DNA from 2 places in the Streptomyces sparsogenes subsp. cuspidosporus genome. Region 1 is predicted to be linked to the other one. Evidence: riboswitches for the same ligand, from Rfam matches in the RefSeq annotation. Region 1 holds a riboswitch; the other holds the start of a gene.

Region 1 (4,205 bases):
GGCCGGATCTTCTACACCGGCTCCAACGCCGGATACGGCCCCGACGACAAGGGCCGCACCCCCGGCGTCTGGGACCTGAAGACCAACGCGTTCAGGACCGTGCCCGGCATCAGCGACCCGGACGTCCTGGAGACCTCGATGTCCGTGCTGCTGCCCCCGGCCCAGGAGCAGCGCTACATGGTGCTCGGCGGCGGGGGCGTCGGCGAGGACCCCGAGTCCACCGCGAAGACCCGCGTCGTGGACCTGCACGAGGACCGGCCGCGCTTCCGCGACGGGCCGAAGCTGTACGCGAAGGTCCGCTACCCCAGCAGCGTCATCCTCCCCGACGACACCGTCCTGACCACCAACGGCTCGGGCGACTACCGGGGGCGCGGCGGCAGCAATGTGCTGCTGGCGGAGATCTACGACCCCAGGACCAACACCTCGCGCGGCGTGGCCGACCCGCTGGTGGGCCGCAACTACCACTCCGGGGCACTGCTGCTGCCCGACGGCCGGGTGATGACCTTCGGCTCCGACTCGCTGTTCAGCGACGACGCCAACACCAAGCCGGGCAGGTTCCAGCAGCAGATCGACCTGTACACCCCGCCGTACCTGTTCCGCGGCGCACGGCCCGCGCTGGCCGACGGCGCTCCCCGGACCCTCAGGCGCGGGGCGACGGCCACCTACCGGGCCCACAACGCCTCGGCGATCCAGCGGGTGCGGCTGATCCGCCCCGGCTCCTTCACGCATGTGACCAATGTCGAGCAGCGGTCCATCGCGGTGGACTTCATCACCAGCGGGGACAGCGTCGGCGTCAGGATCCCGGACGACCCGTCGCTGGTCCCGCCGGGGTGGTACATGCTCACGGTGGTGGACGACGAGGGGATCCCCTCCAAGGCGGTCTGGGTGAAGGTGCCCGCCTCCCGGGGCGCCGCCAAGCACTGACCGCGGCAGCCGGACACCCCGACAGCCCGGCTGTCGGGGTCATGCGGCGCTAGGGCCCGTCTTCAAAGGGGGCGTCCGGCCGCGAGCGGCGTCTGGTGCAGGGGGCACCTCCCAGCGGTAGCTGGGGGAGCATCGCAAGGCGGAGGATCGCCCTCGTACTGGGCGCTGCGGTCAATATGCCGCTACCGCGGCGTGGCGGGCGACTCCGACAACACAGCGAGGTGCCGCCCGCCGCGGCAGCGGCTGATGTCACTGCGGCGTCGTGAGCAGGGCGCCCCCTTTGAAGACGGGCCCTAGGTGGCGTTACGGGCGAGGTCGAGCGCGTACCGCGGCCACCACCGGCCGGCCTGGGGGCCGCCCTTGCAGGTGCCGTCCGACTCGCCCGGACGCTTGATCCACAGGTAGGCCGCGACCGCCGGATCGCCCGTGCGGACCGTCGGCGTCTCGCCCAGCGCCCGCCCCTTGGGGTTGCACCAGGCCTCCGGGTCCTCCTTGCCGGGCACCGGGCCCTTGCCGTTGCGGCTGGTGTCGATCACGAAGGGCTTGCCGCCGACCAGGGCGGAGAGCTTCTTGCCGTAGACCTTGTTGTCCCCGGTGGTCTGGTAGTTGGCGATGTTGAGCGCGAAGCCGTCGGCCTTCTTCAGCCCCGCGCGCCTGAGCGGCTCGGCCATCCGGCGCGGGTCCTTGATCCAGTGCGGATTCCCCGCGTCCAGGTAGACCTTGGTGCGGGGCAGGCCCTTGAGCTTGTCCACGGCCCCGGTCAGCAAGTCGTACCGCTCCTCGAGGAACCGCTTGGGCGTGCAGCCATCCACCGCGTGCGGCAGCGCGTCGGGCTCCAGGATCACCGTGGTGGCCCGGTCGCCGATGCCCCTGACCGCCTTGTCCAGCCAGGCGCGGTACGCGTCGCCGTCGGCGGCGCCGCCCTTGGAGTACTGCCCGCAGTCGCGGTGCGGGATGTTGTAGAAGACCAGCAGCGCGTCCCGCTCCTCCGCGGCGGCGGCCTCGGTGAACCCGCGCGCCTGGCCCTCCGGGTCGTCCACGCCCAGCCACTCGGCGACCGGCTGCTCGGCGATCCGCTGTATCAGCCGCGCCTCCTCGTCGTCCCCCTTCCTGCGGTACGCGGCGACCTGCCGGGCGGCGCTGCCGTCCGGGTTGACCCAGTACGGCATGACATTCCGGGGCCGCTGAGCGGGCCTGGCGGCGGCGATCGCCTCCTCCTCGCGGTCGGAGGACGACGAGCCGAAGCAGCCGGAGAGCGCCAGAAGCGACAGCAGCGCCCCCACCACGGCCCCGCCCCGGGCCGCCCCGCCGCGCACGGCCTCGCGCCGGCGGCCGGTGTGACTCCCGTACATCCACTCCCCCTTGGGTGCACGCTCCGGGGGCTCACCCCTCAAGCCCCGGGTAGGACAAGACCGGTCGAAACCCTCAAGACCGATGGAAACCATGCTTACACACCAGACCGACCCCGGTGCGGTTGTCCACAGCCCTTCGCGGGATTTCGCCCGGTTGACAGGCACTCATCCGACTGGGACTCTCCGATGCGACAAGTCCACATATCGAGGCGACGGCACACAGGAACCCGGTGCGACTCCGGGACGGTCCCGCCACTGTGACCGGAAGTCAGCGCGCGCGGGCGCGCCGCGCTTCCGGGAGTCAGGAACTGGCCCGTCGTCCTCCTTCCTGCGAGGGGCGTGGAAACCCCACAAGGAGGCAAGAGCGGATGTCCCTGCACACTGCGCGGCACACCGACCCCGCGGCCGTCTCGGCCGCCACCGTCCGCACCCGCGACTGGCTGATCGCGGCGGGCGCGGTCGTCCTGGCGCTCATCGCGCTGTACGCGGTCTTCATCGACAACGGCTCGCTGATCTCGGCGACCGGCGACTACCTGCACGAGTTCTCGCACGACGGCCGGCACCTCTTCGGTGCCCCCTGCCACTGACCGGGTCCGGCACCATGGCAGACGGCCACGTCCCCGTACTTCCCCTGCTCCGGCGCGGACTGGCGGCGGGCGGCCTCGCGGGCCTCGCCGCCGGGCTGTTCTCCCTGCTGCTGGCCGAGCCCCTGATGGACCGTGCCATCCGGCTGGAGGAGAAACGCCAGGAGGGCGAGCACTCGCACGCCGCCGCGGCCGCGGCGGTCAAGCACCACGAGGAGCTGTTCTCCCGCGGCACCCAGCACTTCGGTCTCGTCGTCACCACGGTGGTCGTCGGGCTGGCGCTCGGCGTCTTCTTCGCGGTCGCGCACGCGCTCGTCCACCGCCGCTCCGACGCCTCCGCCCGGCCCTGGCCCCGCGCGATCGCGCTCGCCGCGGCGGGCTTCGCCGGGCTCTCACTGCTGCCGGGCCTGCGCTATCCGGCCAACCCCCCGGGGGTCGGCGACGCGGGCACGGTCGGCGACCGCCAGCTGATGTGGGTCGCCGCGGTGGTGATCGGCGCCCTCGGCATGGTGCTCGCCTGGCAGGTGCACACCCGGCTGACGGCGGCGGGCCGCGCCCCCGCCGTCTGCCAGACGGCGGTCGCCGGGACCCTCGTCGCGGTGCTCCTCGCCCTGTTCGCCCTTCCCGACAACCCCGACCCGGTGCCCGTCGAGGGCACGCTGCTGTGGGACTTCCGGATGCTCTCGCTCGCCTCCCACGCCGTGCTGTGGGCGGCCCTGGGCGCCACGTTCGGCGCGCTCGGCCTGCGCGCGCTGCGCGAGCGCCGGGCGGCGGGGCACCGGCCGGACCCGGTCCCCAGCGCCGTGTGATCCCCCGGCCCTGAGGCGGGGTGGGCACGGCTCACCCCGCCTCAGGGCCCGGCCCGGTCAGATGCGCGGGGGAATGCGCGGGGAATGCGCGGGGGTCAGATGCGCCGGCTCCCGGTCAGATACGCCGACACGACCACCCGCGCGCCGCGCGGCCCGCCGCCCGCGACCAGCCGCAGCTCCGCCCGCCCCCGGGCCCGCGCCCCGTACACCCGCCGGGCGTCGAGACGCTCGGCGGTCACCAGCGCGACGTCCTCGACGGTGAACTCGGCGACCGTCCCGTCCGCCCGGAACACCCGCACCGCGTCCCCCCGCCTGACCCCGCCGAGGCGGCGAAGGACCCCGCCGTCGGCGGGCCCGACCAGCACCGACGCCCCCGAGGCACCCGGCCGCGCCCCGGCGCAGTGCCAGCCCCCGACCCCGTAGCGGCCCCTCTCCGCACCCGCGACCACCGGGGCCGCGAGCCCCACCGACTCGACGACCACGCCCCGCGGCCGCGCGGAGGGCAGGGCGGGCAGGGGGCGGTGGGCGCGCGGCAG
Region 2 (4,205 bases), on a different contig from region 1:
CCGTCCCACGGGTGCCGGGCAGCACGACCAGGTCGGCGTCGGCCAGCTCCTCCGGGCGGTCCACGAACCGCACGACCACGCCGGGCTCGGCGGCCAGCGCGTCCACGTCCGTGAAGTTCGACATGAGCGGCACGGCGGCGACCGCCACCCGCAGGATGTCCGCGCCGTGCGGCGGCGCGACCACGCTCTCGCGCACCGCCCCGCGCAGCGACACCCGCAGTCCGTCCTCCTCGTCGATGCCGAGGCCGTGGGCGTACGGCAGCACGCCGAGGGTCGGGCGGCCGGTCAGGCCGCGCAGCATCTCCAGGCCCGGTTCGAGCAGGGTCACGTCGCCGCGGAACTTGTTCACCAGATAGCCCGCGACGAGCCGTTGGTCGGCCTCCGACAACAGCGCGGTCGTGCCGAAGAACGACGCGAAGACGCCGCCGCGGTCGATGTCCCCGACCACGACGACCGGCAGCCGGGCCGCCCGGGCCAGGCCCAGGTTGACGATGTCGGTGCGGCGCAGGTTGATCTCCGCGGGGCTTCCGGCGCCCTCGCAGATCACCGCGTCATGGGTGCGCCGCAGTTCGGCCAGGCACTCGGTGACGGTTCCGAGCAGCGCCTCCCGGCGCCCCGCGTGCAGCTTTTCCCCGGGGGACGCCCCCCCAGACCCCCCGAAGTATCCACGCGCGCTCAGCTCGCCCACCGGCTTGCCCAGCAGCACCACCTGGCTGCTGCGGTCGCTGCCCGGCTTGAGCAGCACGGGGTTCATCAGCGCGCTCGGCTCGACGCGGGCGGCCGCGGCCTGCATCGCCTGGGCGCGGCCGATCTCCGCCCCCTCGCGGGTGACGAAGGAGTTGAGCGACATGTTCTGCGCCTTGAAGGGCGCGACCTTGACGCCCTTACGGCTGAGCCACCGGCAGATCCCGGCCGTGACCACGCTCTTGCCCGCGTCCGAGGTCGTGCCCGCGACGAGCAGCCCGCCGCCCGGCCCGCTCCCGCCGCCCGTGCCATCCGTCCCGCTCATCCTCGATCCCTCCCCGCGGCCGAGGGCCGCGCCGTCGCCTGGCCGTACGCGCCGCCCGCGGCCCCGGGAGCCCCCAAGGACCGTGCCCGGTGAGCGAGCGCGCCATGTGGGGCGCGGGCGGCGCGTACGGGCACGCCGGGCCGCGCGGCCGTGAAGAGCCCCGTACGCGCGGCCGGGAAGAGCCCCGTACGGGCGGGCCGCAGCGCGCCGACGGCCAGCCGGGCCGCGACGGACACGCCGAGCGCCAGCGCTCCGACGCGCCGCGACAGCCGGACCGCGCGCTCGATGTCGACCGCTTCCACCGGCCGCCCGCCGGAGTTGAGCACCGGCCGGTGCTCGACGCGCCCGCCGTAGGCCAGGGTGCCACCGAGCCGTACGCCGAGCGCGCCCGCGAACGAGGCCTCCACCGGGCCCGCGTTGGGGCTCGGGTGGCGGTGGCCGTCCCGCCGCCAGGCGCGCCGGGCGCCGCGCGGATCCGGCCCGGCCAGGGCGGCGAGCACGGCGGTGAGCCGTGCGCCGGGCCAGCCGGCGAGGTCGTCGAGCCGGGCCGAGGCCCATCCGAAGCGCCGGTAGCGCGGCGACCGGTGACCCACCATCGCGTCCAGGGTGTTGACGGCACGGAAGCCCACCAGACCCGGCACCCCGGCCACGGCGCCCCACACCAGCGCGCCCACGACGGCGTCCGAGGTGTTCTCGGCGACCGATTCGACGACCGCGCGCGCGATCTGTTGCTCGTCGAGCGCCTGCGGGTCGCGCCCGCACAGGTGCGGCAGCCGCCGCCGGGCGGCGTCCAGGTCCCCGGCGGCCAGCGCGCCGCCGACGGCCCGCGCCTCCCGGCCCAGCGTGGTGCCGCCGAGCACGGCCCAGGTGGCGGCGGCGGTCAGCGCGGTGTGCGCGGCACGTGAGGGGCCAAGGGCGCGTACGACACGCGCCGTCAGGGCGGCACCCGCGGCCGCGCCGCCCGCGCACAGCGCGGTGTACAGGGCCCCGGCTCCGCGGTGGTCGCGCCACAGCAGCCGCTCGGCGGCCAGCGCGGCGGTCCCGAACGCGGCCACGGGGTGGCCGCGGCGCGGATCGCCCGTGGCGAGGTCGCCGAGGAAGCCGAGGGCGGCGCCGCACGCGTACGAGGCGTGGTCGGCACGCATCCTCAGCCCGCCGTCCCGCCCTGCCGCGTCCGGTCGTGGGGGAGGGGGAGGGGCCTCGTGGGAGGCGGCGGCATGGCGGTGCCGGGCATGGCGGTATGTCCTCACTCAGGGTCCGCGCCCTGGTTCGACGTGACCGGCGGTGAGAGTCTCCTGGCTCCCGGATCCGCGGTTCTCCCGGTCTTCCAGCCTCCGCGCGGGCGGCCGTGACTCGTAGGGCGATGGGAGAGCGCTCCCCGGTGACAGTGGCGGGACCGCGCCGGATTCTCACCGGCTTCCTCTCCTGCCGCCGTTTGGCTCCGGAAGTCCACCATGGGCCGCGAATGGCCGTCAACTCGCGAATGCCCCACCCTGCGTGAGTGTGCCGAGGCCCACACACCCCCCGACGCGACACCCCTTCCACGCCACGGCCGCCGGGCCGGACCACGCCGTGCGGCGCGGCCCGGCCCGGCGGCCGGTGGTGCTTCTCCGGATCAGGCCAGGGTCAGGTCAGGATCAGTCATCGATCAGACCGGTGTCAGGCGGGGATCAGGCCACGATCAGATTGATGCCGTACGCCACGGCCGCCGCGCACAGCGCGAAGCAGGCGTACGCGCCGAGACGCGCGGGCCCGAGGGCCGCGCCCGCCGTGGCCGAGGCGCCGGGGGTGGCGGAGGTGGCGCCCGGGCCCGCCTCCGCCGGCTGGGCCTTGCGGGAGGTGCCGAGGATGCCGAGGGTGAAGACGCCCACGAAGCCGACGGTCACCGCGAGACTGACGCCGAAGACCTGGCCGAGGGCCGCCCAGTCGATGCTCATCGCGTTACTTCCTTAGCTGGTACTGCCGGTGGCCGCGGACGCGCCTGCCGGGGTGGCGGAGGGGGTGGAGGAGACGGCGGCCACCGGCCCGGCGGGCGGCGGGGCCACGGCCTGGATGGCGGCCGTGACGACGCCCACCGGCTCGGCCGGCACGGTCTCGACCTCGTTGACGTTGGTGTGGTCCACGGGCTTGCGGCGCGAGGCCGCCCAGATCGCCGCGCAGGCGGCGACCGCGATCACGGCGACGGCGGTGACGCCCCAGTCGCCCTGGTCCGCGAGGAGCGCCGCGCCGCCCGCGACGAGACCGGCGGCGGGCAGCGTGAGCACCCAGGCGAGGACCATGCGGCCCGCGGTCGACCAGCGCACCACCCCGCCCTTGCGGCCGAGGCCCGCGCCCATCACGGAGCCGGAGCAGACCTGGGTGGTGGAGAGCGCGAAGCCGATGTGGGAGGAGGCGAGGATGACGGTCGCGGCGCCGGTCTGGGCGGCGAAGCCCTGCGGCGGCTGGATGTCGGTGATGCCCTTGCCCATGGTGCGGATGATCCGCCAGCCGCCCAGGTACGTGCCGAGGGCGATGGCCAGACCCGCGGAGACGATGACCCACAGCGGCGGGTCGGAGTCGGGGGCGATCGCGCCGCCGGTGATCAGTGCCAGGGTGATCACACCCATGGTCTTCTGGGCGTCATTGGTGCCGTGGGCGAGGGAGACCAGCGCGGCCGAGGCGATCTGCCCGGCGCGGTAGCCCTTCGCGGTCTCCTGGTCGTCGCGGCCGCGCGCCAGCCGGTAGGTGAGCCGGGTGGCGACCATCGCCGCGACACCGGCCACGATCGGCGCGGCCACGGCCGGGATCAGGACCTTCATGACGATCTTGTCGCTGTTGACCCCGTCCATGCCGACGGAGACCAGGGTGGCGCCGATGAGGCCGCCGAAGAGGGCGTGCGAGGAGCTGGAGGGCAGTCCGGCCAGCCAGGTCAGCAGATTCCAGAGGATGGCTCCGACCAGACCCGCGAAGATCACTTCGGGGCGGATCCCGGAGCCCTCGTCGATGATCCCCCCGGAGATCGTCTTGGCGACCTCCACCGAGAGGAACGCGCCGACGAGATTGAGGACCGCCGACATCGCCACGGCCGTCCGGGGACCGAGCGCTCCCGTGGAGATGGTGGTGGCCATGGCGTTGGCCGTGTCATGGAAGCCGTTCGTGAAGTCGAACACCAAGGCCGTGATGATCACGATCCCGATGAGAAGCGTGATGTGTTCCA

The links. A riboswitch is a leader RNA that binds a small molecule or an ion and turns the genes downstream of it on or off. The one in region 1 is predicted to bind cobalamin.
Region 2: another riboswitch for cobalamin. It lies ahead of ABFY07_RS36860 (cobalamin biosynthesis protein); the one in region 1 lies ahead of ABFY07_RS35030 (CbtB domain-containing protein).

Annotation. Positions count from the first base shown of each region.
Region 1 is NZ_BAAASD010000044.1:41,256-45,460, reverse strand. Features, by position in the region: gene glxA (radical copper oxidase GlxA) at 1-924, shown strand, start outside; gene ABFY07_RS35035 (glycoside hydrolase family 6 protein) at 1,218-2,276, opposite strand; cobalamin riboswitch at 2,453-2,607, shown strand; gene ABFY07_RS35030 (CbtB domain-containing protein) at 2,645-2,863, shown strand; gene ABFY07_RS35025 (CbtA family protein) at 2,878-3,669, shown strand; gene ABFY07_RS35020 (sortase domain-containing protein) at 3,765-4,205, opposite strand, start outside.
Region 2 is NZ_BAAASD010000051.1:2,074-6,278, forward strand. Features, by position in the region: gene ABFY07_RS36855 (cobyric acid synthase) at 1-1,009, opposite strand, end outside; partial or broken gene ABFY07_RS36860 (cobalamin biosynthesis protein) at 1,195-2,154, opposite strand; cobalamin riboswitch at 2,279-2,478, opposite strand; gene ABFY07_RS36865 (hypothetical protein) at 2,680-2,946, opposite strand; gene ABFY07_RS36870 (inorganic phosphate transporter) at 2,959-4,205, opposite strand, start outside.